Regions from separate parts of the Erwinia sp. SLM-02 genome, predicted to be linked through region 2. Evidence: riboswitches for the same ligand, from Rfam matches in the RefSeq annotation. Region 2 holds a riboswitch; each other region holds the start of a gene.
What was found. Region 2 has a riboswitch for thiamine pyrophosphate ahead of PGH32_RS21555 (FAD-dependent oxidoreductase). Riboswitches for the same ligand answer to the same signal wherever they lie in the genome.
Positions count from the first base shown of each region.

Region 1: linked by a shared signal. The riboswitch ahead of PGH32_RS22275 (LuxE/PaaK family acyltransferase) and the one ahead of PGH32_RS21555 (FAD-dependent oxidoreductase) in region 2 are both predicted to bind thiamine pyrophosphate.
Region 3: linked by a shared signal. The riboswitch ahead of tenA (thiaminase II) and the one ahead of PGH32_RS21555 (FAD-dependent oxidoreductase) in region 2 are both predicted to bind thiamine pyrophosphate.
Region 4: linked by a shared signal. The riboswitch ahead of thiC (phosphomethylpyrimidine synthase ThiC) and the one ahead of PGH32_RS21555 (FAD-dependent oxidoreductase) in region 2 are both predicted to bind thiamine pyrophosphate.

Region 1 covers NZ_JAQISN010000005.1:239,273-246,440, forward strand. Annotated here, with positions in the region: gene PGH32_RS22265 (porin family protein) at 1-1,179, opposite strand, end outside; gene PGH32_RS22270 (Slam-dependent surface lipoprotein) at 1,284-2,036, opposite strand; TPP riboswitch at 2,449-2,573, shown strand; gene PGH32_RS22275 (LuxE/PaaK family acyltransferase) at 2,673-3,758, shown strand; gene PGH32_RS22280 (acyl-CoA reductase) at 3,755-5,203, shown strand; gene PGH32_RS22285 (ABC transporter ATP-binding protein) at 5,193-5,954, shown strand; gene PGH32_RS22290 (ABC transporter permease) at 5,951-6,700, shown strand; gene PGH32_RS22295 (ABC transporter substrate-binding protein) at 6,702-7,168, shown strand, end outside.
Region 2 covers NZ_JAQISN010000005.1:83,465-90,632, forward strand. Annotated here, with positions in the region: gene PGH32_RS21540 (HesA/MoeB/ThiF family protein) at 1-324, opposite strand, end outside; gene PGH32_RS21545 (thiazole synthase) at 324-1,085, opposite strand; gene thiS (sulfur carrier protein ThiS) at 1,087-1,284, opposite strand; gene PGH32_RS21555 (FAD-dependent oxidoreductase) at 1,284-2,213, opposite strand; TPP riboswitch at 2,355-2,475, opposite strand; gene PGH32_RS21560 (LLM class flavin-dependent oxidoreductase) at 2,663-3,718, shown strand; gene PGH32_RS21565 (sensor domain-containing diguanylate cyclase) at 3,911-5,683, shown strand; gene PGH32_RS21570 (NAD-dependent succinate-semialdehyde dehydrogenase) at 5,686-7,068, opposite strand.
Region 3 covers NZ_JAQISN010000001.1:1,165,205-1,172,372, forward strand. Annotated here, with positions in the region: gene PGH32_RS05410 (ABC transporter substrate-binding protein) at 1-515, opposite strand, end outside; gene PGH32_RS05415 (ABC transporter permease) at 552-1,313, opposite strand; gene PGH32_RS05420 (ABC transporter ATP-binding protein) at 1,310-2,041, opposite strand; gene tenA (thiaminase II) at 2,047-2,748, opposite strand; TPP riboswitch at 2,813-2,917, opposite strand; gene PGH32_RS05430 (hemin-degrading factor) at 4,256-5,290, shown strand; gene PGH32_RS05435 (extensin-like domain-containing protein) at 5,443-6,141, opposite strand.
Region 4 covers NZ_JAQISN010000008.1:15,703-22,870, reverse strand. Annotated here, with positions in the region: gene nfi (deoxyribonuclease V) at 1-491, opposite strand, end outside; gene hemE (uroporphyrinogen decarboxylase) at 495-1,562, opposite strand; gene PGH32_RS24170 (bactofilin family protein) at 1,726-2,448, opposite strand; gene nudC (NAD(+) diphosphatase) at 2,813-3,586, opposite strand; gene rsd (sigma D regulator) at 3,660-4,166, shown strand; TPP riboswitch at 4,303-4,403, shown strand; gene thiC (phosphomethylpyrimidine synthase ThiC) at 4,493-6,442, shown strand; gene thiE (thiamine phosphate synthase) at 6,439-7,083, shown strand.

The sequences.
Region 1 (7,168 bases), 160 kb from region 2:
AATATCGCTGTCCGCTTCGTACTGACGGCGGGAAAACGCGCCCATCGCGGAGAAAGATAGTTTCCAGGGCAAATCAACCTGGGCGCCGGTACGCAGCCCGATGCGGCGGTTATTCTCGCTCTGCGTCAGCGTCTGCTGATCCAGCAAGTCCACGCCGCCAAACAGGGAAACCCGCGAGTTCAGCGCGTGGGAAAGGGTGGTGGAGGACAGCCGGTTATGGCCGCGCAGGAACGCATAGTCGCCGTTGTCATAGCCGAGTTTCTGATACTCCAGCGCCTGGCTTATCTGCCAGCGGGGAGAGAGCAGAGTGCTGTATTCCGCACGCACGCCGGGGCCGGAGGAGTAGCTTTCGGTGCCGTACCAACGCTGTTCATAGAACGGTAAAACGGCGAACTGCTGGCGGAAATCACGCCACTGATAGCCAGCGTAAACGCGCCCGGTGACGTCGTCAAAGCGGTGGTTGTTCCAGTAGCTTTTGCCATACACCGTGCCGAGGAAGCGCAGACCGTGCTGATTATACAGCGCCACGTCTTTTTGCAGCGCGCCGCTGAACTGCACGCCCTCACCGCGCTGCGGCAGGCTGTCTTTATTGCGGATAAACAGGCGATCGCCGATGCGTACGGTGTCCCCCGACGAGGCGTTATTCACGTTGCTGTCGTTAAGATAGCTGAGGCTGAAACTCCCCGTAAGCGGGCTGCCCTTGTGAATACGATCCAGGTACTGGGCGATAATCTGCTGAACATTCTCCGGCGGATTGCTGCTCAGCACCCGGCGGAACTGATATTCCGCGGCGTCGGTCTGCCGGTTTTCATACATCGCCCGCGCCAGTTCCAGCCGCACCGCAGCAAAATCGGGGTGGGCGCTGAGTATCGCGCGGTAGTGTTTTATCGCCCGATCGTACTGCCCCTCGCTGCGGGCCAGACCCGCGCGGGCAAAGTGAATCAGTATCTCGTCCGGCTGCGGGGACGCGGCGTAAACCGGTAAAATCGCGCGCACGATCGGCCACTGGCCTTCGTGGACGGCCTGGTCCAGCATCGCTCTGGCCAATTCAGGCTGAGCCGCAAGATCGCTGTTGTTGATGCGCTGCGTACGGCGGCTGTCGCCTGTGGTAGTCGGCTGCGCAAGCCGCTCCAAATGACTGGCGGCGGGAAGATACTGGGTTTCAGGTGGTGCGGCCAAAAGGGGGCTGACCGGGCACAATAATCCCAGCACAGCTAAAGCCCGGACTTTCATAGAAATTACCATCACAGGAAAACCGGCCAGGCGGGCTGGCCGGAAAGGGATTATTTTTTCGTCGCACCAAACGAGGTGTTCTTGGTGGCGTCGTTGAACTGCGCGATGCCACCCAGCTCTTCGGCTGCCGGACCGTTAAAGTGGCCGATAAAGGTGCCGTTCTCGCCGCCGGACTGGGCGTCACCGCTAAAGCCGCCGTTGCTGATTTTGCCCTGCATGGCGACCGCACTGCCGTAATCGGCACCGGCGGCGATGTTGCCGTTAATGGTTTTTGCCGCGAAATCGACGTTGAAGGTGGCGTCGCTGCGGGTGCTTTCGCGCATGCCGCTACCGGCATAGGTCGCCGTGCCCTGAGTCGGTACGTTGGCCGCCAGCGTGGCATCGCCGGTGTAGAACACGTCATGCGTGCCCTTTTCAAAATGCGTCCAGGTGCCGTAGGTGGTGTAGCTCATCGTGCCGCAGCACCAGGACGTGGCGGAAACCTGGGTGCCGTCGGTGCGGGTCAGCATCTGGGTGAATACGCCAGTCACGACGAGACCCGGTTGGCGCATGGTGTATTCACTGCCGTCCGGCGTGGTGTAGGTGTAGCCGGAAATTGTCCCGCCGGTGGCGTAGCTGGCTGCCGGTGAAGTGGGCAGCGTTGGGGTGGTGCCACCGTTATTCTCGCCGCCGCTGCCGTTGTCGGTTTCGCCCGGCGAGGTGGTGACCGGCGGTGCGCTGTCGTCGCCACCGCCACCGCCGCCTCCACCGCAGGCGGTGAGGGCAATAACAGAAAGTAACAAGGTCGTTTTAAAGTTGAACATTAATGAAAGCCCTTTGTTTGTAATAATCCATGTCTTTTTACGTCTTTTTGTATACATAAAGTTACACGGAAAAATTGGTCCTCCCATATAAATAATGCTTACCTGACAGCATTATGAGAATTATCCGAACCTGGCAACGCAATTAATTAAACAGGGAAGCGATAACTCACGAAAAGTGAAGGAGTTGATGAGGTTGAAGACAGAATCAAGGCAGGAATAATCTTATTCTCTGTTTAATAAAATAAACACATCCGTCACCAGAAATATATTATCCATAACCTTCCGGAATTAATTCCCCACCCTGTTTCATTCGCCAGCCGCAGAGAAACGTAACCTTGAGCCTCTTAAACCCGACAGTTTGTGACGAATTGTAATCACCTTGACACCCGGTCCACGCGCGCCCTAGACTGCGCCTTGTTCCAAGGGGTGCCCTGTCAGGGGGCTGAGATTCCACCGGTTTGATACGTTCAAACAGCGTGGTGACCCTCCGAACCTGATCCGGCTAATACCGGCGTAGGGATGCGGGACAATGGGTGCCCACACGCCCTTTTTCCATCTTTGTGCTTTGCAGCGGACAGATCTCGCTCTCCATGCGTTACCGGGGAGCCGTTGCACAATACCAGGATGGAAACGGACATGACCGAAGCGGCAATCATTTCAGCCTTACTGACCTTTCTGCAGCGCGACGATACCACCGACGCCGACTTCAACCGGCTGGCGCTGGATATCTTCAGCTATCAGTTTGAACACAATCTTTCCTATCGTCGCTTTGCCATCCAGCGAGGGCGCACCCCGCTGACGGTAAAAAGCTGGCAGAAAATCCCCGCCGTGCCGATCACCGCCTTCAAGGATCTGACGCTCAGCTGTCGCCCGGTGGAAGAAATCTCCACGGTGTTTATGACCAGCGGCACCACCGGCAGCGTGCGGGGCCGCAGCTACCATCCCACGCTGGAGGTGTGGAAACAGTCAATGCGCCTGAACTTCCGCCGCCGCTTTATGGCCGGAACGGAACGCATCCGCATGGGGATCCTGTTTCCGGATAACCGCGCGCTGCCCAACTCTTCGCTGGCGCACTATCTAACCCTGGCGGTGGCGGAATTTGGTACCGCGGACAGCGAGGTGCTGGTCAGCGCCGACAGCGGGCTGGAACTGCCGCGCCTGTTCGCCGCGCTGGAACATGCGGAAAGCACCGGCGAACCCTATGCGCTGCTGGGGGCCAGCTACAGCTTTGTCCACCTGCTGGATGAGATGCAGCGCCAGCAGCGCCGCTTCCGCCTGCCCGCAGGCAGCCGAATTCTGGATACCGGCGGGTTTAAAGGCCAGTCGCGGGAAATTCAGCCGGACGAATTCTATGATGCGCTGACGGACATGCTTGGCGTACCGCGCAGCCGCTGCATCAATATGTACGGCATGACCGAGCTGAGCAGCCAGTTCTACGACGACGGTAACGCCGTCTGCCCGCCGGTGAAATCCGGCCCGCACTGGATCCGTTCCCGCGTGGTTAATCCGCTGACCGGAGAGGATGTCCCGGAGGGGGAGATTGGCGTACTGGTGCATCACGATCTGGCGCATTTTAACTGCGCGGCCGCCATCCTGACCGAAGATGCGGGCGTGAGGGTGGCAGGCGGTTTCCGGCTGCTGGGCAGGGTGGCCGGGACGGATGCCCGGGGCTGTTCGCTGGCGATGGAGGATTTTCTCCGCGCGGCGCAGGTGACGCCGTGAGGGAGGTCGCCGGTTATCTGCCGGGCCTGGACGCCAGCGAGGTGCAGTGGCGCAGCCTGCACTTCAGCCGCGAGGGCGAACGCCTGGAAGTCTGCGTACCGGAGCTGACCGAAGCGCAGATTGAGGCGCTGTCCACGCACATCCGCCGCCATGCCCGCGACTACCTCAGCACGCTCAGCGTGGTGCAGATCGTGAGCATCATCGACCGGGCGGTGGCGAAGCTGCTGGACCGCAGCCATCCGCTGCGTATCCGTGCCGAACGGCTGCTGCCGGTGGTCACCGGCTATGACACGGAGACGATCCGCCTCGGACTGACCGGCTACCTGAAAACCTTTCGCCAGCCGCAGCTGAAGCGGTTTCTGGCCGAGGATTTTGCCGCTCCGCAAATGCTCGACGATTTCCAGCCACGGCCGAAAGGCGGCTTTGCCCGCGCGTACGGCCCGTCGCTGCTGCTGCATATCTGGGCCGGAAATGTTCCGGGCCTGCCGCTGTGGAGCCTGATCGGCGGCCTGCTGGTCAAGGCCGGAACCCTCGGCAAGCTGCCGGGCAGCGAGCCGCTGATGGCCGGCTGGTTCGCGCAGCTGCTGGCGGAAGTCGACCCGAAACTCGGCGACTGTCTGGCGGTGGTCTGGTGGAAGGGCGGCGAAACGGCCACCGAAAACGCCTGGCTGCGGCAGGCGGATACCGTGCTCGCCTACGGCAGTAACCCGACCCTGGCGGCCATCCGGCAGCGGCTGCCGGTCACCACGCGATTCTTGCCCCACGGCCACAAAATCAGCTTCGGGCTGGTTTCACGCTCGGCGCTGGACAGCCGTAAAGGCCCGGATCTGGCCCGCCGCGCGGCTTTTGACGTGATGCGCTACGACCAGGCAGGCTGCTATTCCCCGCAGATGCTGTTCGTGGAGCGCGGCGGCGTGCAGTCACCGGAGGAGTTTGCCGCCTGTGTTGCCCACGCGCTATCCGCCCTGGAACGCAAATACCCGCGAGGCGCGCTGACGCTGGCTGAACAGAACGCCGTTGCCACCTGGCGCAGTGCGGAGGAAATGCGCGCGCTGAGCGGTGACCGCACGCTGTTTGGCGATCCGGCCGACGGCTGGGCGGTCGTGTACACCCATCAGGCTGAACCGCTGTCGCCTTCTGCGTTCGCCCGCACGGTGAAAATCGTGCCGGTTGACTCGCTGGACGAGGTGACTGGCCTGATCGCCCCGCAGCGCCGATTTTTGCAGACCGCAGGCGTGGCAGCCTCGCCGGAAGAGCTGTTCGCTATTGCCGGGCGGCTGGGGCAGGCTGGCGTCACCCGCATCGCCGCGCTGGGTGCCATGACCTCGCCGGAGGCGGGCTGGCATCACGATGGCCGCTTCAGCCTGCTCGACCTGGTCACCCTTACCGAGATCGACGGGGCCGCCGACGCCGCCAGCGAGGAGTACGCCGCCTATGCCGACTGACGCTGACGCTGCGGCGTTTGTCGCGATTGACGAGGTGCGTTTTTCCCACGGCAGGGCGCAGCCGGTGGTGGATCGGGTCAGCTGGCACATCCCGCGCGGTGCCTTTCACTGCCTGGTTGGTCGCAGCGGCTGCGGCAAAACGACGCTGCTGAAACTGACGGCCGGACTGCTTTCGCCGGACGCAGGCCACATCCGGGTGAACGGGCGGGCGCTGCACGGCCCGGATCCGTCCACCGGCTTTGTTTTTCAGTCACCGACGCTGCTGGCGTGGCTGAGCGTGCTGGACAACGTGCTGCTGCCGCTGGCCCTTAAGCGTCAGCAGAAGCAGGGGGTTGAGAAAGCCAGAGATCTGCTGAACCTGCTGGGCATTGGCCACCTGGCGGAGCGCTTCCCGCACCAGCTGTCCGGCGGGCAGCAAAGCCGGGTTGCCATCGCCCGCGCGCTGATCGGTGACCCGCACCTGCTGCTGCTGGATGAGCCGTTTGCCGCCCTCGATGCCCTGACCCGCGAACAGCTGCAGGACGACCTGCTGGTGCTCTGCAACAGGCAGCAGATCGCCGCGCTGTTTGTCACCCACGATATTGCCGAAGCGGTGTATATGGCGGACCGCGTTGCGGTGATGGGCGAAGGGCGGGTGAACGACGTGCTGGACATCGACCTGCCCAGGCCGCGCGGCAGTGATATTCGCTACGGCCAGCCCTTTAACGCTCTGTGCCGGCAGCTGCGCCACGCCATGGACAGTCTGCGATGAAGGCCAGACTCTGCGCGATCCTGCTGCTGCTGATCCTGCTGGCGGGCTGGGAGCTGGCCTGCCGCACTGGCGGGATCTCCCCGCTGGTGGTCCCCGCACCCGGCCAGGTTTTCCAGACCCTGTGGCAGGAACTCGCCAGCGGACGGCTGTGGCCGCATATTTTCACTACCGCGCTGGAGATGTCTCTCGGCCTGGCGCTGGGCTGCGCGATCGGCCTGCCGGCCGGTATCGTGCTGGCTGAAGTCGGCTTTCTGCGGCGGCTGCTGCATCCGTATATCGTCGCCAGCCAGGTGATCCCCAAACTGGCGCTCGGCCCGCTGTTTATTATCTGGTTCGGCTTCGGCATCACCTCAACGGTGGTGATTACCGCTCTGATCTGCTTCTTCCCGCTGATGGAAAACACCGTCGCTGGCCTGACGCGGGTCGATCCCGCCCGTCTTGAGCTGTTCCGCATGCTCGGGGCGACGCGCCTGCAAACGCTCTGGCGGCTGAAGCTGCCCACCGCGCTGCCGGTGATCCTCGCCGGTATGCGTGTAGCGGTGGTGTTGGCGCTGGTCGGGGCCGTCGTCGGTGAATTTATTGGCGGCCGCGCCGGGCTGGGGGCGTCAATTATTGCCGCGCAGGGGGTGATGGATTCGGCGCTGATGTTTGCCCTGCTGGTTGTTATCACCGTTCTCGGAATGCTTTTTTGTCACGCCGCGCTGACGCTGGAACGCGTTCTGCTGCGCCATCACAGGAACCATTAAAATGTCCCGACAGTTCTGCCGTCTTTGTTCGTCGATCTCCCTCGTTTTTGCCCTGCTGTTCGGCAGCCTGCCCACGCTGGCGCACGGCGAAGAAACCGTCACCGTGGCGGGCTGGAGCCAGCCGATCAGCGAAATCACTAACCTGCTGGCCGAGCCGGATAAAGGGTTCTTTAAAAAGCAGGGCATCGCGCTGGATTATGTGCCCGGCACCGGCGGTGCTTCGGCCATCCAGACCATGCTGACCGGCAGGGCGGACGTTGCCTTCACCGATCCGGCCTCTTTCTATCACGCGCTGAATAAAGGGGAGAAGCTTATCGCGATTTACAACATCTATCCGCAGAACGTGTTCAACGTGGTGGCACCGAAAGCGTCCGGCATCACCAGGCCTGCCGATCTGAAGGGCAAACGAATTGGCGTTTACAGCCTGTCCAGCGGCACCCGGCAGAATCTGCAGGTGCTGTTGAACCA
Region 2 (7,168 bases):
ATCCAGGCTGCTGCCGGACAGCCTGATATCAACGGCTTCGACCTCGCATTCCGGGTTCAGCGCATTCAGCGCCCGGCGGGCCGCCACGGCTTTCGGCTGCCCGACGTCCTGCATGGTAAACAGCGTCTGCCGGTGCAGGTTATGCACCTCCACCCGGTCGTCATCGCAGACGCGCAGAAAGCCCACCCCGGCGCCGGCCAGCTGCGGCAGCAGGGTGGCCCCCAGGCCGCCCGCGCCAACTACCAGCACCCGCGCCTGTGCCAGCTTCTGCTGCCCCTGCGGGCCGATCTCCGGCAGCATGGTCTGTCGCTGGTAGCGATCCATCAGTTAAACTCCGCCAGGCCAAAGACCGGCGTGGAGGCCGCCGCCATATCGCGGCGCTCCATCGGCCCGGCCAGCAGCGCCTGCTGCCCGGCGTGGATCGCATCGCGGAACGCGCTGGCCATGCGCACCGGATCCTGCGCTTTCGCCACGGCGGTGTTCAGCAGGATCGCGTCGAAGCCCATCTCCATCGCCTGCGCGGCCTGGCTCGGCGTGCCGATCCCGGCATCCACCACCAGCGGCACGTCCTTAAACCACGCACGCATGGTGCGCAGCCCTTCGATATTGCGCAGCCCCTGGCCGGAGCCAATCGGCGCACCCCACGGCATCAGCACCTGGCAGCCCGCCTCCAGCAGCTTCTCGCCCAGCACCAGATCTTCGGTGGTGTAAGGAAACACCTGGAATCCCTCTTCGCAGAGGATACGCGCCGCTTCCACCAGCCCGAACGGGTCCGGCTGCAGCGTATCGGCATGGCCGATCACTTCCAGTTTGATCCAGCGGGTGTTGAACAGCTCGCGGGCCATATGCGCGGTGGTCACCGCCTCTTTCACCGTATGGCAGCCCGCCGTATTAGGCAGCACGCGCTTGTTCAGCCGGGTCAGCAGGTCGCGGAATGCGCCGCCCGCCCCGCCCTCACGACGCAGGCTGACGGTGATAATCTCAGTGCCGGAGGCTTCAATCGCCTGGCCCAGCACGTCCGGCGACGGATAGCCCGCCGTACCCAGCAGAAAGCGTGATTCAGGTGCGTAATCGTAAAAGTTCATCTCAACCCCCCTGCATTGGCGACAGCACTTCAATCTTGCTGCCTTCGTGAATTGGCGTGGCGTCATACAGGCCACGCGGCACGAAGTCACCGTTCAGCGCGCAGGCCACGCAGCTGCGATCGATCTGCTGCTCGTCCAGTAGCGCCGTCAGGGTAGCGGCCCGGGTTTCGGTCGCCTGACCGTTCAGTAAAATGTGCATCAGCGCGTCTCCTGCGACAGCTGTTGGATAAGATTTTGCGCCACGATCGGTGCCAGCAGAAAGCCGTGCCGGTACATGCCGTTGACGTGGAAGGTGCCGTCGCGGTAGCGGATATCCGGCAGGTTATTCGGGTAGGAAGGGCGCAGGCCGCTGCCGGTTTCAATCACCCGCGCTTCGGCCAGCGCCGGGTCGATGGTGTACGCCGCGCTCAGCAGCTCCATCAGCGCGCGGGCGCTGATGGAGCTGGCGTCGTTGCTTTCCACCATGGTGGCACCGAGCATAAAGCGCCCCTCGCTGCGCGGTACCAGGTAGCAGGGAAAGCGCGGGTGCAGCAGGCGGACCGGGCGCGAAAACTGCACCTCATCGCTGTGCAGGATCAGCATCTCCCCGCGCACGGCGCGCAGTTCCGGCAGCAGCGGCGCGGCATGAATGCCCCGGCAGTCAATGATTTTGCCCGTCGCTTTGCCGTGGTGGATCGCCACGCCCGCGGCCAGCAGCTTCTGCCGCAGCTCCTGCATCGCCTTACGCGGGTCGAGGTGCCCTTCGCTGGGGAAAAACAGCCCGCGTGCGAAGCGCCCGGCCAGGCGGTCCTCCACGCTGCCCGGATCCACCCACTCATGGCCCTGAGTCATTCTGGCAAAGCGGTTCAGCTCCATGCTGTCGCGGGGCGGCGCGATGACCAGCGTGCCCTGGCGCTCCACGCCGCTGACGTGCGCCTGCCACCAGTCGGCGGACCCCTGCCCCAGCCTGACAACGTCCTCGGGCGCACCTTCGCCTTCGCAGAAGGGCGCAAGCATCCCCCCCGCAAAATATGACGCAGGGCCGTGTTCTTCAGAGGTGATAATTTCCAGCTTTTCTCCGGCGTCGGCCAGCGCGGTCGCCACGCACAGCCCGGTCACGCCGGAACCCAGGACCGACCAGTGGCTCACGATGTCGCCCCGGCGGAATATTCAGGGAGAGTTGTTACAAACGTCATACCGGCCTCTCAGATAACTAAGAAGACCCGCGATAGTGAGAAGGGAGAGTATCGGCGTTCGGCGGCTGCGATCTGCCCGATAAGGCGTGCGGCGAGGCGGCACGTCAGGTCTTCCTACGCCAGTATCAACTGGGTCAGGTTCTAAGGGTCGCTGAGCCGCGATAAATCGCAATCAGCCTCTCAGTCTCTTCGGCGAGACTCCCCTGACAGAGACTTTTTTATTGCATCCTGAGCGCAACCGCAAGCGTTTAGATGGATTTATTTCGACGACCGTTTTCGCCGGATGAAAATAGTGTGCCGGATTCAGCATTTTGCAAAGCGCCGGGCAGGCAACACAATTGCCCGATGCTGAAGGATTTTTCAGCGCGCCTCTCCCACATCAGGTCTGAACGGATGGACACCATGACAAAACCGGCCATATCGCATATCGCGTTTCTCACTCCCGGCAACTACCCGGACAGCGCCCCGCTCCAGGGGCTGGAAGAGACCCTGCAGCTGTTTGAGCTGGGGGAATCGCTGGGCTACAACGGCGCCTGGGTGCGCCAGCGCCATCTGGAGCACGGCGTCTCCTCGGCGAGCACCTTTCTCGCCGCCGCCACGCAGCGCACCCGGCATATCGAGCTGGGCACCGCGGTGATCCAGATGGGCTATGAAAGCCCGTTCCGGCTGGCGGAAGATTTACTGACGGTGGACGTGCTGTCGCGCGGGCGGCTGAACGTCGGCCTCAGCGCCGGGCAGCCGAACCACCTGGAGCTGATCGGCCCGGCGCTGTTTTCCGGCGACTGGCGACAGGAGGATTTTTCCTACGAACGGGTCCGACGCCTGCGGGATAACCTCAGCGGCCGCTGGCTGGCGGATGAAAATACCCTGATCGCTTCGCCAGGCAATCAGCAGCGCCCGCGCCTGCATCCCGACTCGCCGGGCCTGGTTGACCGCCTGTGGTACGGCGGCGGCTCGCTGAAATCGGCGGTGTGGGCGGCGGCGAACGGCTTCAACATGCTGATCGGTAACCTCACATCCGGGGAAGAGACGAACAACTATTACGAGGCCCAGCAGGCGCAGATTGCCGTTTATCGCCAGAACTGGCGCAAAGAGGACGCACGCCGACCGCGCATCGCCGCAGGCCGGGTGATCGTGCCCACCGACAGTGCGGACAGCAATACGCGCCGCCGCTATGCGGAATTCGCCGCCGGCCGCTACGCGCGCACGCTCACCCCGCAGGGTCCGCGCCGCACGCTGTTCTCACAGGATATCGTGGGCAGCGCGGAGCAGATCCTGGAGCGCCTGGTTAACGACCCGATCCTGCGCGAAGTGGACGAACTGAGGCTGGAGCTTCCCTATGAATTTACCGCAGCCCAGTATCGCCAGATCCTCACCGACTTCGTCACGCTGATTGCCCCCGGGCTTGGCTGGCGCCGCCGCAAAAACCATCAGGAAAACACCGACATGGCTCTCTGAGCCATGATTCCCGTCACAGTTTCGCACGCACTGCTAGCAAAATGCGCGGCCGCATTGGAATGATGCAATCTCTTCACTATCATTAAAAATTATTTTCGTGATGACAGCAGTGAAGATCGACCAGTCAGAGAGATGAATCGTGATAGTCTGACGGGGTCAGCAGCCATCAACTCTTTAATGCGAATCCAAACCATGAGTGGGACCTTCAGTAACGATGATGTCAGACGCCTGGCTGCCCTTGAGATGCTCAAATCTGAAGATGCTATCCGCGATGATATTTTGCAAAAATTCACCCTGCTCACCAGTGATTTGCTGGCGATCCCGGGCTGCTTTGTCTCGGTTCTGGATAATGAAAATCAGTATATTAAAGCGGCCTGCTGTCTGGATGTCCCTCAAAGCTCGCTGCATGATGCTTTCTGCCGCCAGGCCGCGCGCCGCGATGAGCGACTGATCTGCAGCGACACGCTGCTCGACCCCCGGTTCAGCCAGAATCCTTTCACGCTGGGCGCGCCGTTTATCCGGTTCTACGCGGGTATACCCCTGCAAACGCGCGACGGCATTTCGGTAGGCACGCTGTGCATTACCCATACCCAGCCGCACACCTTTGATGAACACAAGTCGACGATGCTGGAACTGCTGGCAGGGCTGGTCAGCGGTTATCTTGATGCCTGGTATACCGCAGGCTACAAGGACGTGGTGACGCAGTTGCCCAACCGTCAGCGCCTGCTCAAGGATATCGGCCTGCTGCAGCGCGCCTCCAGCTTTGATCCGCTGACGCTGACGCTTATCGACTGTATTGATATGCCCCGCGCCTATGAAATCGCCCGGTCGATGGGAATGGATGCGGTTGAAACGCTGCTGAAAGCCCTGGCCGCAACGGTGCGTTCGCGGCTGCGGCTGAGCGAAGAGGATGTGCTGTATACCGTCGCCACCGGCCGCTTTGCCCTGTTAAGTAAAAAACAGAGCGCGGTCAGTGCGAAGGCGCTCAGCGATCGTCTGGAACACATTCGTGCTCAGGTGCTGGGCGATATCACCCTGGATGTGAAAATCTACGTCGGCGACGTAAGCTTTGTTCCCGCCACCTCGCAGGTGACGGAAGTGCTGCGCCAGGCGGTCAGTGCCCTGCATGAAGCGATCAGCCAGAAGCAGACGGCGATGGCCTACAACGCCGACAGCGACCACCGCCGGAATCTTAACTTTCAGCTGTTGAACGACCTGGCGCTGGCGCTACGCGGCAGTCAGGGGCTGTATCTGGTCTATCAGCCGCAGCTCTGCCTGCACACCGGCAGGCCGGTTGGACTGGAGGCGCTGCTGCGCTGGCAGCATCCCGTCGCCGGCAATATTTCCCCCGCCGAGTTTATTCCGCTGGCGGAGCATACCAGCCTGATGGATGAACTGACCGACTGGGTGATTGACCACGCTCTGATGCAGCTGAGCGCGTGGCGTGAAAAAGGGCTGAACCTGCCGGTGTCGGTGAATCTCAGCGTCAGCGATTTTTCCCGCCCGGAGTTCGCCTCCGCGCTGGCGGAAAAGACCCATCGCGCCGGCCTGCAGGCGGGTGACCTGACCCTGGAATGCCTGGAAACCCAGCAGGTGCTGGAGAGCACCCAGGCCTGCCGGGGGCTGGATATGCTCAAACAGCGCGGCTTTCGCATCGCGCTGGATGATTTTGGTTCCGGCTACAACAATATCAATACGCTGCGCCGCATCCCGATCGATGTCATCAAGCTCGACCGCTCGCTGATCCAGCAGCTGAACTGCGACCCGGCCTGCGAAGTGATTGCCCGCCATATGATCACCATGCTGAAAGAGCTGAACTACGTGGTGCTGGCCGAAGGGGTGGAAGATCTGCAAACCCTGGCCTCGCTGCAGCACCTCGGCTGCGACGAAATCCAGGGTTTCTATTATTCCCACCCGCTACCGCCGGACAAGCTGGAACACTGGTTCAGCCATATGGCGGTGTAGCCTCAGGGCTGTTCAATCCAGACGGTCTGCGGGTTGGTAAACTCGCGCAGGCCGAAGTGCGACAGCTCGCGACCGAAGCCGCTCTTCTTCACGCCGCCAATCGGCACCCGCGGGTCGGAGAAGCTCGGCGTGTTAATAAACATCCCGCCGGTTTCAATACGTGATGCCAGGCGCTGCGCTGCGGCCAGATCGCGGCTCCACAGGCTGCCGCCCAGACCAAACTCGGAATCATTGGCCAGCGTCACGGCGTGTTCTGCATCATCCGCGACGATCAGCGAGGCCACCGGGCCAAACAGCTCCTGCTTAAAGCTGGTCATCGCAGGGGTAACGTCGCTCAGCACCGTTGGCGCATAGTAGTTACCTTCTCCGGGCAGTACGTGGCCGCCCAGCAGCAGGGTTGCGCCCTCTTTCAGCGTGGCCTGCACCTGCGCATCCAGCTCGTCACGCAGATCGAAGCGGGCCATCGGGCCGATCCATACGCCCGGCTCACGCGGATCGCCGATTTTCATCGCCTTTACCGCGCTGAGGAATTTGTCGCGGAAGGTGTCAAAGACCGCTTTCTCCACGATGATACGTTTCGCCGAGATGCACAGCTGGCCGTTATTCATAAAGCGACCGGCGATCGCCCCCTTCACCGCCGCATCGATATCGGCATCGGCCAGCACGATAAAGGCGTCGGAACCGCCCAGTTCCAGCACGCATTTTTTAATCGCCGCGCCCGCCAGGGCCGCAATCGCCGATCCGGCGCGCACGCTGCCGGTCACCGTCACCGCTTTAATACGCGGATCGTTGATCGCCTGCGCCACGCCGTCGTTGTCGGCGTTCACCACCGCAAACAATCCCTCCGGCACGCCCGCATCTACGAGGATTTGCTGCAGCAGCAGCGCGCAGCCCATCACGTTCGGTGCCGGCTTCAGCAGGTAGCCGTTGCCCGCCAGCAGAATCGGCACCGCCCCGCGCAGCACCTGCCAGACGGGGAAGTTCCACGGCATCACCGAGAGCACCGCGCCCAGCGGCAGATAGTCAACGAAGGCCTTGTTGCCTTCAACGGTGGTCGGTTCCCGCTGCAGGAAGTCCGGGCCGTGCTGCGCGTACCACTCGCAGAGCTTCGCGCTTTTTTCCACTTCAGCCAGCCCCTGATCGACGGGTTTACCCATCTCGGTGGTCATCATCTCCGCCAGTTCGCGGCTTTGCCCGCGCAGCCCGGCGGCAACAGCCAGCAGCAGCGCAACGCGATCGCTCAGCGGGCTGCGGCGCCACTGCTGGAATGCGCTATCGGTTTGTGCCAGCGCGGCATCAACGTCGGCCCGGCTGGCGAAAGGATAGCGGGCCACCACGTCACCCGTGGCGGGGTTGCGGGAAACGGCAGAGTTTACGTGAGTCATATTTTGCACCTTCTCGATCAATCTGGACGACATTGCACCCAGCGGCAGAGGCTGAAATGCGGCATGGGGAAATGATAGGCTTGTCACTCTTTCTTTAAAA
Region 3 (7,168 bases), on a different contig from region 2:
TCCACCTGGCCCGCCAGCAGTGCGCCGGTCAGCTGGAAGTTGACGTTAACCGGAGTAATATCGCCAGAGGAAATTCCCTCATGCTTGAGCATGGTGCCCAGCGTCGCCTCTTCAATGCCGGTGACCGAGAAACCGACCTTTTTGCCCTTCAGATCGGCCGGTGACTGAATGTTTTTATCCAGCGTCATCACCGTGTTCAGCGGCGTGTTGATCAGGGTGCCGACGCGCACCAGCGGTAAGCCCTGATCGGCGAAGAAGTGCAGCTGCGGCTGATATGTAATGGCGAGATCGGCTTTCTTCGCGGCCACCAGGCGCGGGGGCAGGGAAGGATCGGACGGCGGCACGATCTTCACGTCCAGCCCTTCGGCTTTAAACGCGCCAATCTGTTCAGCAACGATAATCGGCGCGTGGTCCGGGTTCACGTACCAGTCCAGCATCAGCGTGACGTTTTCCGCAGCGGCGGCGTGGCCCGCGATGGCCGTACCCAGCAGCAGGGCGCAGAGGTTCTTTTTCATTTTGCTGTTATTCCTTGTTATGTCGTTTGCAGGTCGTTATTCCGCCGCCCAGTTAATCAGGCGGCGCAGCAGGCTATCGACGGCTACCCAGAGCAGCACCGTCATCAGAATTAAAATAAACAGCGCGGCAAACAGCTGGTCGGTCTGCATCCGCGCATTGGCGTTGAGCATCAGGTAGCCCAGCCCTTCGGCCGAGCCGACCCATTCACCGATAATCGCCCCAATCGGCGCCACGGCTGCCGCCATGCGCAGGCCGGTGCCGAAGGCGGGCAGCGCCGCCATCAGCCGCACGTGCCGCAGCAGCGCCCACGGCGAAGCCCCCATGGTGCGGGCGAGATCGAGGTAGTCGTTATTCACCCGGCGCAGGCCGTCGAAGAAGGCCGAGGTGACCGGGAAGAAGATCACCAGCACCGCCATCGCCACCTTGGCGCTCATGCCGAAGCCGAACCACAGCACCAGCAGCGGCGCGAGGGCAAACACCGGGATCGCCTGGCTGGTCAGCACCAGCGGCATCAGCCAGCGCTGCAGGCGCGGGGAAAACACCATGCTCAACGCCAGCAGTGCGCCGAGCAGCACGCCCAGCAGCAGGCCGCTGACCACTTCGGAAGCGGTGACCAGCGAGTGGTACGCCAGAAAACCCCGCCCCTCCCACAGCGCCTGCGCCACGGCGGCGGGCGTCGGCAGCAGAAACGCCGGAATATCGCTCAGCGTTGCCAGCCACCACAGCAGCACCAGGCCGATAAACACCGTCAGCCCGCGCCCCCATTTTGCCAGGCGGCCGTCCTGTTGATGGTTCATTCTGCGGCCCTCACCAGCTGTTGCAGCAGCTCGGCCTGGCTTTTCAACAGGTCGACATCATCCGGCGCGCGCGGCGGCAGGCCGCCGATATGATGACTGTCATCAATACCGGCCGGATGCGGCGAAAGCACCAGCAGCCGGTGGCTGAGGCGGCAGGCCTCCATCGGGTCATGGGTGATCAGCAGCACGGTGTGATCGGCCAGCAGCTCGGCGGCCAGGGTCTGGATGGTGGCGCGGGTGATGGCATCCAGCGCCGAAAACGGTTCATCCATCAGCACAATCGGCCGGCGCTCGTACAGCGTGCGGGCAATCGCCGCCCGCTGGCGCATGCCGCCGGAGAGCGCGGCGGGGCGATCGTCGCCGTGGCCGCTCAGCCCAACGCGCGCCAGCAGATGTTCCGCCCAGTCGCGGTCGGCTTTTTCCCCGCGCAGGCGAGGCCCGAGGGTGATGTTTTCCCGCACCGTCAGCCACGGATAAAGCAGATCCCGCTGGCCCATATAGGCAATGCGCCCCGGCACCGGCAGGCCGTCGCTGGCCGTGACCGTGCCGGAGGTAGCCTGCGCCAGCCCGGCGATAATCTTCAGCAGGCTGGTTTTACCCGCGCCGCTGGCCCCGAGCATGGCGACGAAGGTGCCGCCCTCAATGCTGAAGTTCAGCCGCTCGAAGATCACCCGGCTGCCGAAGCGCAGGGTCAGGTCGCGGATTTCGATGGCGGGGCGGGGATCCACGCCGTTCACCACGCGTTTACCGGTTTTTCGACGGCGTTCAGGCCCATCTGCCAGAAGGCGCCTTCCAGCCGGGTGGCGGTGGTAAAGATTTCGCTCAGCCGTTCAAAGCGGGCGTCGGCACCGCGCTGCTGGCCCACGCGGTCGAGCAGCTCAATCGCCGCTTTCACACCGTCCAGATAGCCCTGGTCGCTGTAGTTCTGCATCCATGAGGCGTAAGGATTATCCGCCATCACCGTGGCCGGATCGGCCAGCAGGCGCAGGCCAACTTCCGCATAGCCCGCCACGCAGGGCAGCAGGGCGGCCAGCAGTTCCAGCGCATCGCCAGAGTGGCCGATGTCCAGCACGTAGCGGGTGTAATTGATGGTTTCAGTGGCTTCCGGCTCGCGCGCCATCTGTTCTTCGTTCAGCCCCCAGCCGGCGCAGTAGCCGACGTGCAGCGGCAGTTCGGCGACGATGTTATTCAGCGATCCGGCGGCGGCGCGGATTTCCGGCAGGGTGTGGAATTTGGTGACCAGCAGGGCGTAGGCGCGGGCGAAGTGGACGAGGAACAGATAGTCCTGGGTCAGGTAGCGGCGGAAGGCGGCTTCCGGCAGCGTTCCGGCACCGAGCTGTTGCAGGAACGGGTGGGCAACGTAGTGTTCCCAGTGCTGTCCCGCATCCTGGCGCAGGCGACCAAACAGACCGAATTCGAACATTGAAGCAGGCATAAGATCTCCAAAATCGTGGTGGAGATCCGGGGTGCGGCGGCGGTGTGAAGAGGCAAATACCGATCTGTGTTTGCCAACCCGTCCCTTCGCTGGCATGACCCAGATCAGGTTCAAAGGGTTCGGCATTGCTGCCATCTCAGCCCGTTACAGGACACCCCTCGGAGGCGGTTGTTATACGATATTTATTTTTTGATTACAATCGATTGATTGGGGGTGGCGTTTCAGCCGACTGGCTGTTCGCCCGATCGGGCTGCTCAATAGAAGCTCCGTGTTCCAGCTGACTGGTTGCTCCCCCGCTCGGGCTGGTCCTCGCGCCGCTACGCAGTTCCCTCACTGCGTTCGTCAGCCGGTCGGACCGTCAGAGACGGACTTTCCTGATAGCACGGCGTATCAGCTGACTGGTTGTTCCCCCGCTCGGGCGGTCCTCGCGCCGCTGCGCGGTTCCCTCACTGCGTTCGTCAGCCGGTCGGACCGTCAGAGACGGACTTTCCTGATAGCACGGCGTATTAGCTGACTGGTTGTTCCCCCGCTCGGGCTGGTCCTCGCGCCGCTGCGCGGTTCCCTCACTGCGTTCGTCAGCCTGTCGGACCGCCAGAGACGGGCCTTCCATGGCCCGGCTCTGACTTTCACCCGCGTCCATGCGGGTGAATCCTGGCCTCCTCGCTCCGTTCAGCGCTGCGGATTGCCCGCTCGGGGGAGCAACCAGTCCGCTTTTTACTCAGGTGTTGTCTGTGGAGGAAACATGGCTTTCGTGCTTTATGCCACGCTGGCGGATGATTTGAACACTGGGGTTGTCAGGTTGCTTTTAGCGCCGGTTTATTTCTTAGGAGTCATATTCAGTGTGAATGTTTTTTGCTGGCATTCAGAGCAATTAAAGGGGGATTAACGTTTGCCGGCCGCTTAACAGAAACTCAGGGTTTCCACTGACTGGCGCCTTCTAACAGCCCGAACAATGCAAGAAAGAGGGGCGGCCTCGGTGGCTGGCGGGTAATCCGCAGCGCCGAGGTGGAGGCATTACGCCAGGAGAAGGTAGCAGGGATGCTGCCATCAGGCCGGGCTTGAACAGGGATGTTCAATCCCGGCCGATCCGTCGGCGAAATGCCGGAACCGAGGGAGCCGCATCGCGGCGCGAGGACCGGCCGCCAGCCACCGAGGCCGCCCCTTTTCCACTATCCCCATCGCGAAAAAAAAGCCGAACCAGCAACAACCGATTCGCCCATGGCTCGATTCTGACTCTCCCCCACGTCGTTTGGTTAACTCCTTGCTTCGTTCTGCACTAATGCTCGGCGGCATGGCGTGCCTTAACAAAATTTAATGCTGGGGCGGGTCATCGCCGGGGGAAATCCACCATCGATCCTTAACTGTTGCGGGTTGAGGTAGATACTCGCCTGTTCACCCCCTGGCGTGGATTATTAAGTTCTTTTCAGGTTGCCTGTTTTTACTTGTGGCCCTGAGCGGGCGGCGATCATACTGCGCGCAAATGCCCGATTCTGTAAGGAACCTCATCATGTCGCAGTCGCTTTATTCACGCTATGTTGCCGCCCGCGCGGACCACCCTCAGCTTTATGCCCGCGATCTGGCGGCGGTGCTGGAAACCAGCGAGGCTCAGCTTGCCGCTGCGCGCGTGGGCTACGATGCCCGCCGTCTGGTCGATGAGCCAAAAGCTCTGCTCGGCGCGCTGGCGTCAGTCGGTGAGCTGAAGGCGATTACGCGTAACGACTGGGCGGTGCACGAGCAGGTGGGTCACTACGTTAATCAGCAGCTGGACGGACACGCGGGGCTGATCCTCAATCCCGGCGGCATCGATTTACGCCTGTTCCTCAAGCAGTGGCACAGCGCGTTCGTGCTGGAGGAATCCTCCCCGCGCGGCGTGCGCCACAGCCTGCAGTTCTTCGATGCGCAGGGTGACGCTATCCACAAAGTCTACACCACCGAAAACAGCGATATGGCCGCGTGGCAGCAGTTGATAGCGCAGTTTGCCCGCGAGGAAAACCCGGAACTGACGGTTGTTGCCGCACAGAAGCAGGCGTTCGCCACGGAAGTGGACAGCGCGCGGCTGGAAGACGAGTGGCGCGGAATGACCGACGTGCATCAGTTTTATATGATCCTGCACCGCCATCGTCTTTCCCGCCAGCAGGCGTTTAACAGCGTCAGCGACGATCTGGCCCGCCGGGTCGATAATCAGGCCGTTGAAGCACTGCTCAACCGCGTGCAGCAGGACGGTAATCCGATCATGGTGTTTGTGGCGAACCGGGGCGCGGTGCAGATCTTTACCGGTCCACTGGCGCGCGTTGAGCCGATGCGCGGCTGGCTGAATATTTTTAATCCAGAGTTTACGCTGCACCTGCGCGACAGCGAGATTGCAGAGAGCTGGATCACCCGTAAACCGACGGTTGACGGCGTGGTGACCAGTCTGGAGCTGTACGCCGCCGACGGTACGCAGATTGCGCAGCTGTACGGCGAGCGTAAAGAAGGCCAGCCTGAGCAGGCGCTGTGGCGCGAGCAGTTAGCCGAGCTGGAAGAGTCAGAGGTAACAGTCTGATTTGAGTGTGTGTGAAATAAGGTCTTTTTGAGGCCATTTAGCCGCTATCGATGGACGATGGCGGCTTTTTTTTGCCTTGTTTTGTCGCGATGGAAATGGCGGGGAGGAGGCTCTCGGTTCCATCATTTCGCTGACGGACCGGCTCGTACACGTCAGCGACAAAATCCGCTACCGCGCATGCCAAGATGAAAATGTGAAGCATGAGCCGCGTTATAGTCTGGTCCCAGCGCATTACCAAAGCTGGCACACCCATTGCGCCAGAGCAAATGTAATGCTGCTGACTCTTCGGCAGGCTCTTGCCAGTTTTTCGCTACCCGCAACCAGCGCCCGTCAGCCAGTTGAAAAGCGGTAATATCCCAGGCATCTGCGGTGGCATGTTCGCTGCGCCGTCCCTGCTGACGATGATAAATATTGCGACAGGCAAAGCTCCCAACATGTTCAATACGCCGCAGCGGGCTGGCTACCTCCGACTGTTGCAATAATTGATGACTACGTGTGACATACATCGTGCTGGCGACGGCCATGGGACAACTCGCCAGAAAACTGCTGCTGAGTGACACCGGACCAAATTTGCTGATGCGAATGGGTTGCGAGATTGTGCATTCTCCTTTGGGCAGTGGCGCTTCACGAAAACTGACCAGTCCCTGCGCACTGGCGCGCTGCAACACCGCCAGACAGGCTTGCGGATCGTCTTCTAGCTGCTGCAATTTATAGCGGGTTATCCAGCCCGGCGGGTCGGTCACCGCAAGCGGAATGAAGGGGTTCCACTGTGGAGGAAGATGAGATTTCAACCAGGGAAGGCTCCACCAGGCCGCCAGCGCCAGAAGCGTTATCACGATAAGTACGCGCACAATAAGTTACCCGTCAGGTTGCAAATATTTATAAGTGTAGCTCGGCTGTTTTTTTAGCCACCCGGCTTCCCGGCGCTAACCAGCAACGGAGCGATGAAGCCAGGATTTCCCACAGACAACTCCTGACTCAAAGCAGACTGGTTGGATCGGGCAATCCGCAGCGCTAACGAAGCGATGAAGCCAGGATTCACCCGCATGGACGCGGGTGAAATTCAGATCCGGGTCATGGAGGAATGTGTTTTGGATAGTTTGGCGTTTTTATCGCGATGGAGACTGTGGAAAAGGGGCGGCCTCGGTGGCTGGCGGCCGGTCCTCGCGCCGCGATGCGGTTCCCTCGGTTCCGGCATTTCGCCGACGGATCGGCCAGGATTGAACATCCCTGTTCAAGCCCGGCCTGATGGCAGCGTCCCTGCTGCCTTCTCCTGGCGTAATGCCTCCACCTCGGCGCTGCGGATTACCCGCCAGCCACCGAGGCCGCCCCTCTTTCTTGCATTGTGCAGGCTGTTTCAAAAAAACCAATGTTGAAACGGTTCATGGACTGACTTTGGCTTAAACAGAATGATGTCCATTCATTCAAATCAACCTAAGTTGCAGATGCACGTACCCAGCTCAAAACTGCTATCCAGACTTATCTTCCTGAACGAAACCCAAAAACCAGGATTTACCCACAGACAACTCCCAAGTCAAAAGCAGACTGGTTGCTCCCCCGAGCGGGCAATTCACAGCGCTGAACTGAACAAGGAGGCCGAAATTCCCCACAGACAACTCCCCAGTCAAAAGCAGAATGGTTGCACCTCCGGGCGGGCAATTCACAGCGCTGAACGGAACAAGGAGGCCGGAATTTCCCACAGACAACTCCCAAATCAAAAGCAGACTGGTTGTTCCCCCGGGCGGGCGATCCGCAGCGCTGAACTGAACAAGGAGGCCGGAATTCCCCACAGACAACTCCCAAGTCAAAAGCAGACTGGTTGCTCCCCCGGGCGGGCAATTCACAGCGCTGAACGGAACAAGGAGGCCGGAATTTCCC
Region 4 (7,168 bases), on a different contig from region 2:
CGCAGCACCCAGCCAAGCTGCTGGTCTTTATCCATCAGCGGCTGATGGCTGCCGGGTTCTGCGTCCGGCGGCGTAAATGCCCCGCACAGGCGCTTTTTCGCCACGCCAATCGTCGGCACATCCACCAGCAGACCAAAATGACTCGCCACGCCAAGCCGTCTCGGGTGGGCGATACCGTGCCCATCCACCAGCAGAAGATCGGGCCGGTGGCTGAGCTGCTGCCAGGCGGCCTGCAGCGCCGGGGTTTCACGGAAGGAAAGAAAGCCGGGGATATAGGGCATGGTGGTGGCGATACGCGCCACCTGATGCTCAATCAGCCTGAGTGAGGGGTATTCGAGTATCACCAGGGCGGCACGCGTTACCTCCCCGCCCTGCTCAAAGCCGACATCCGCGCCGCCAATCAGCCGGGGAGGCATGACGTCAAAATCATCCTGAAGAACGACTTCAGCAGCGCGGGTACGCTGCTCTTCACGCAGTGCGGCGATATCCATATTTTACTCCTGGTGATAAGGGCGCGAAAGCTTGTGCACCGCCTCCACAAACGCGCCTGCATGTTCTGGCGGTACGTCCTGATGAATTCCGTGGCCAAGATTGAAGACGTGCCCTGAACCCTGGCCATAGCCTTCAAGGATACCCGCGACTTCCTGCTCAATACGCGCAGGAGATGCGTAAAGCATGGAGGGATCCATATTTCCCTGCAGCGCCACTTTGTCACCCACGCGACGACGGGCATCAGCAATATCGGTCGTCCAGTCGAGACCCAGGGCATCACAGCCAGTGGCGGCCATCTCTTCCAGCCACTGTCCTCCCCCTTTGGTAAACAGCGTCACCGGAACCCGGCGACCGTCGTTCTCATGCAGCAAGCCATCAACGATCTTATGCATGTAATAGAGCGAGAACTCACGATAGTCGCGGCCCGTCAGTACGCCACCCCAGGTGTCGAAGATCATCACCGACTGCGCGCCGGCGCGAATCTGAGCGTTAAGATAAAGAGTCACGCTGTCAGCAAGCTTGTCGAGCATTAGATGTAGCGTCTGCGGCTCGGCATACATCATTTTTTTCAGTTTGGTGAAGGCTTTACTGCTGCCGCCCTCCACCATATAGGTCGCCAGCGTCCACGGACTACCGGAGAAACCGATCAGCGGCACTTCACCGTTTAAGTTTTTGCGGATGGTCCGCACGGCGTTCATGACGTAGCCCAGTTCCTGCTCGGGATCGGGAATCGGTAACTTTTCAACGTCAGCGCGGCAGGTCACCGGGTGCGAAAAGCGCGGACCTTCTCCCGCTTCAAAATAGAGGCCCAGTCCCATCGCATCGGGGATCGTCAGGATGTCGGAGAACAGGATGGCCGCATCCAGCGCATAGCGCCGCAGCGGCTGCAGCGTTACTTCACAGGCCAACTCGGCATTTTTGCACAGCGACATAAAGTCACCGGCTACGGCACGTGTGGCTTTGTATTCCGGCAAATAGCGTCCGGCCTGGCGCATCATCCATACGGGGGTGACATCAACAGGCTGGCGCAGCAGGGCGCGCAAATAACGGTCGTTCTTCAATTCACTCATCGCAGGGCTCTCTACTCCAAACAAGTCGGTAGTGTATCATTTATCCTGATTGACGGTGCCCGGTGGCTCAATAAATTGAAGAGAGGGCACACCCTCCCTGCCCGTACCCATCGCGGCCATAACGACACGGTGGCGCATTCAGCCTGAAACAGCACCTCGCCTCTTATTTCTTCGCCTGTAGCTGATTATTTTTCACGGCACCGCCGTCAACAGGAACCAGCGAAGGCGTACGTTCACCGGACGAGCCGTTTGAAACCTTTCCTTTTTTATCCTTTATTTCAGAGGTTTCTTCAACCCAGTGGGAATTACCAATAAATACGCCGCCTTTCTCAATTGAGAACTCACTAGCATAAACATCGCCTTCTATTCTTCCTCGCGACATTATCACTACAGTTTTAGCGTAGCAGCATCCTTTCAGCAGACCGTTTACGATCAGTTTGAACGAAGTAACTTTGCCAACCACACGACCTTCTTTACCGATCTGCGTGATTTTTTTACTGGTTATATCCCCTTCCACTTCGCCACTGATAGTAATGTTATTTTCATTAGTTATTTCACCCCGCAGCATTGTTCCCGGTGAAATAGTTGTTTCCTTTATATTGTTACTTTCAGCAAAGGGATCAATGTTAATATTTTCACACGCTGCACTGGCCGGCGAAGCCAACTTTTCCGATGCCTGAACTTCTTCTTTCTTACTGAAATTAAACATATTTATAACCACTCTGTGAACGCGTAGATATGACGACAGACGAAACAGGATGAGGCATCCCATACCGCTAAGGAAAATTAGCATTGATAGCCTGTGCGACAGCAAAAAAGCAATAATACTGCCGATCCAGAGAACCCAGATCCCCCAAAGATAATATTGTGTTTTAGTTTCAAACATACCGACGTCCAACCTACATATGGATCACCCTGATGGATTTTTACCCGCCGAACAGTCAACGCCTGCACAGGAATAAGTCACGTTGCGTTCAAAGGATTTAATAATATATATCAGGAAATGGCACTTTAAGCTTAAAAAAAGCCATCTCTGGTGTCATGAATTAAAAGCGACAGGCGGAGGTAATTGAAAACTATTCCATGTTGCGTGCTTAAAATCTTCCACGATGTGAATCATATTAGAATTTAACGGGGAGATAAACCTAAAGGTCATTATATCTGTACTGAATTAAACACCCTGGCCTCACACAGCAGCGGGCCAGGGTAAACACGAAACCAGACTATTGATCGCCAATCATCCGCAAACTTTATTCTGACTCTGCACGGCACAGCGCGACGGTATCTTCAATTAAACGCCGGGCAATAGTGCCTGCAGGCGGCAGCAGCGGTAAGGCATCGTAGCGATACCAGCCCGCATCCAGCAGCTCTTTGGGGTCGATGTTAATTTCCCCCGAATCATAGTCGGCCATAAAGGCCATCATCAGCGACTGCGGGAACGGCCACGGCTGTGAGGAAACGTAACGCAGGTTTTTCACCTTAATAGACGCTTCTTCCATGACTTCACGCGCAACGGTCTGCTCAAGGGTTTCACCGACTTCAGCAAAACCAGCCAGCACGGTATAGATACCGTTACGGTGGCGGGTGTGCTGCGCCAGCAAAATCTCATCCCCGCGGCGGATGGCGACAATGATACAGGGAGCGATTTGCGGATAGTAGCGCTGGCGGCAGTGGCTGCACAGGCATGCCCATTCGGTTTTACTGTGATGCATCTCATGCCCACAGTAACCACACCAGCGATGTGAGCGGTAAAACTCCGCCAGCTGGATACCCCGACCGACCAGCTGAAACAACCCGGTTTCCTGACCAAGCAGCTGGCGCAGCGATCCGATTTCCTGTGCCCGGCTTTGACAGATCAACCAGACCGTTTCCCCCTGCCATTCACCGATGGGCGATCCTTTTGATCCCGTCAGTCCGAGCGATTCGGCAGATCCTCGCGGAATTTCGCCTTTTGGTAACCAAATTTTATGTTCGTGGCTGACAACCCACCAGCCAGTGTCTACGCTTGATATTTGACGTTCCATAACTTGCTTATCATCCTCAGCTCAAAGACTGGTTTGAGGTCAGGCATTAAAAATAATACTCACGGAGATGAACATGCTTAACCAGTTAGAAAATCTGGCCGCACGCGTTGGCGGCTGCAGTGAACTGGTCGATTTCTGTTTGCTCTCCCGCAAGCAGCTGCTGATTGCCTATTACCAAATGGCCGGTTTAAAGCCTAACAAGGAATCGCAGGCGGCGCTCGATGAAAATGCGCTGGATAATTTCTGTCAGAGCCTGGTGGATTATCTCTCAACCGGTCACTTCACCGCCTATGAACGTTTTATCAAAGAGCTTGAAGGCACCCAACAGCTGGCGCAGGCGGCGTTGATTTATCCCTCTTTACGCGCCAATACCGACCACATTATGCATATTTACGATACGTATCTGGAAAAGGCTATTGAAACGGATAACTCCGTCGATTTCCAGAGAACGCTTTCGCTGGTTGGCGAGGTACTGGCTGAACGCTTTGTGCTGGAAGATAAATTCATCAAGCTGGCTTTAGAAAAAGTGGCTGAAAATCAGAGGACTGAAGATGAGGCGCCCCTTGCCCCTTCCGCCTGATGCGTTATCAGATTGTGAATTGCTTGTAGTTTCCAAATAGCCCCTTTATGCTGAAGGGGCTATTTAGTTTGAGCAAAAAACATTTTGCTTTGACTGAAAACTGATTTTCTGGCGTTCAGGCCAGAATATCGGGCAGCATTTCTTGTCGGAGTGCCCCACGGGGCTGAGACCGTTAATTCGGGATCCGCGGAACCTGTTCAGGTTAACACCTGCGAAGGGAACAAGAGTAAAATCGTCTGTGATGATGCGAAATAAAATGTTTCACATCGTTCAAATTACTCCCGCCTCCAGGCAAGCAACTTTCCCTAATAATTCAGGAATTTGCTATGTCTACCGTTGAAAAACTTCTCGTTGAGAAAAAAACAAACCGCCGCGAACAGCGCGCTGAAGCTCAGCAGTTTATTGATTCCCTGCAGGGTACGGCATTCCCCAATTCAAAACGTATTTATCTGACCGGATCCCGGGACGATATCCGCGTTCCGATGCGTGAAATTCAGCTCAGTCCCACCGTCGTTGGGGGCAGTAAAGATGACCCAACGCTGGAAGAGAATGAACCGGTCCCGGTGTATGACACGGCTGGCCCCTACGGCGATCCGGCCGCCACTATCGACGTGCATCGCGGCATTGAAAAACTGCGCAGCGCCTGGATTAATCAGCGCGCCGATACGGAAGAAATGACCGAACTCAGCTCGGTCTATACCCAGCAGCGACTGGCCGATGAAGGACTGGATCATCTGCGCTTCGACAATCTCCCGCGCCCGCGCCGCGCACTGGCTGGCCGCTGTGTCACCCAGATGCATTACGCACGCCTTGGCGTGATCACCCCGGAAATGGAATATATCGCCATCCGCGAGAATATGGGCCGCGAACGCATCCGGGGTGAAATCCTGCTGCAACAGCATCCGGGCAACGGTTTTGGTGCCAGCCTGCCGGAAAATATCAGCGCGGAGTTTGTGCGCCAGGAAGTCGCCGCCGGGCGGGCGATCATTCCGGCTAATATTAACCATCCGGAATCCGAACCGATGATCATTGGGCGTAACTTCCTGGTGAAAATCAACGCCAATATCGGCAACTCCGCTGTCAGTTCTTCGATTGAGGAGGAGGTTGAAAAGCTGGTGTGGTCAGCACGCTGGGGCGCGGATACGGTGATGGATCTTTCCACCGGTCGCTATATCCATGAAACACGCGAATGGATCCTGCGCAACAGCCCGGTCCCGATCGGCACCGTACCGATCTACCAGGCGCTGGAGAAGGTCAACGGGGTGGCGGAAGATCTTAACTGGGAAATTTTCCGCGATACGCTACTGGAGCAGGCCGAACAGGGCGTTGACTATTTCACCATTCACGCCGGTGTGCTGTTGCGGTACGTGCCAATGACGGCAAAACGATTGACCGGGATTGTTTCACGTGGGGGATCGATCATGGCCAAATGGTGCCTGTCGCACCATAAAGAGAGCTTCCTCTACCTGCATTTCCGGGAAATCTGTGAAATTTGCGCCGCCTATGACGTATCCCTCTCACTGGGTGACGGCCTGCGCCCGGGATCGATTCAGGATGCCAATGACGAAGCACAGTTTTCCGAGCTGCATACGCTGGGAGAACTGACCAAAATTGCCTGGGAGTACGATGTGCAGGTGATGATTGAGGGGCCGGGCCACGTACCAATGCAGATGATCCGCCGTAATATGACCGAGCAGCTGGAGCACTGCCATGAAGCACCGTTTTATACGCTCGGCCCGCTGACCACCGATATCGCGCCAGGCTACGACCACTTTACGTCGGGAATTGGGGCCGCAATGATCGGCTGGTTTGGCTGCGCGATGCTGTGCTATGTAACGCCGAAAGAGCACCTTGGCTTACCCAACAAAGAAGATGTTAAACAGGGTCTGATTACCTATAAAATTGCTGCGCACGCTGCCGATCTCGCCAAAGGCCATCCGGGTGCGCAGATCCGTGATAATGCGATGTCGAAGGCGCGCTTCGAGTTTCGCTGGGAAGATCAGTTCAACCTTGCCCTCGATCCGCATACAGCCCGCGCCTATCATGATGAAACCCTGCCGCAGGAATCCGGTAAGGTGGCGCACTTCTGCTCAATGTGCGGCCCAAAGTTCTGTTCGATGAAGATCACCCAGGAAGTACGCGAATACGCCGCGCGCCAGCAAGCTCAGGCCGTGCCGATTGAGATCGGTATGGCGCAGATGTCTGATGAATTCCGCACTCGCGGCGGTGAACTGTATCACCGTGCCGATGCGCTTAAAACCGAGGAAAATGTATGAGTCGTGGTCCTTTTCCCGCAACCGATGCCCGGCTTGGGCTTTATCCGGTGGTGGAAACCGTAGAATGGATTGCCCGCCTGCTGGATTTTGGTGTGCGCACTATTCAGCTACGCATTAAAGATCGTCAGGATGAGGAAGTAGAGCAGCAGATCGCGGAGGCGATTGCCCTCGGTAAACGTTACCAGGCGAGGCTGTTTATTAACGACTACTGGCGTCTGGCGATCAAACATCAGGCCTATGGCGTTCACCTGGGGCAGGAAGATCTGGATATCGCCGACCTTGATGCGATTCACGCTGCCGGGCTGCGGCTGGGACTGTCTACTCACGATGATGCCGAGCTGGATCGCGCACTGGCCGTTCAGCCTTCGTACATCGCACTGGGCCATGTCTTCCCTACGCAGACCAAAGATATGCCATCTGCGCCGCAGGGGCTGGTCGAACTGACCCGTCACATTCAGCGTTTGCAGGGTGTCTCAACCGTGGCGATTGGGGGTATCAGCATCGATCGCGTCCCGGCAGTGCTGGCAACCGGCGTCGGCAGCGTGGCGGTGGTCAGTGCTATCACCAAAGCGGACGACTGGCAGGCGGCAACCCGCCGGCTGCTGGATCTGATTGAATCTCCGCAAGGCGCTGCACAATAAAATGTAAGGTGTCGCAACGGCGATAAGCAGTCATGAAGCCACGCCGCAGGCCCAGTCTCTGCGGCTTTCCCCCCCGGCGGATGCT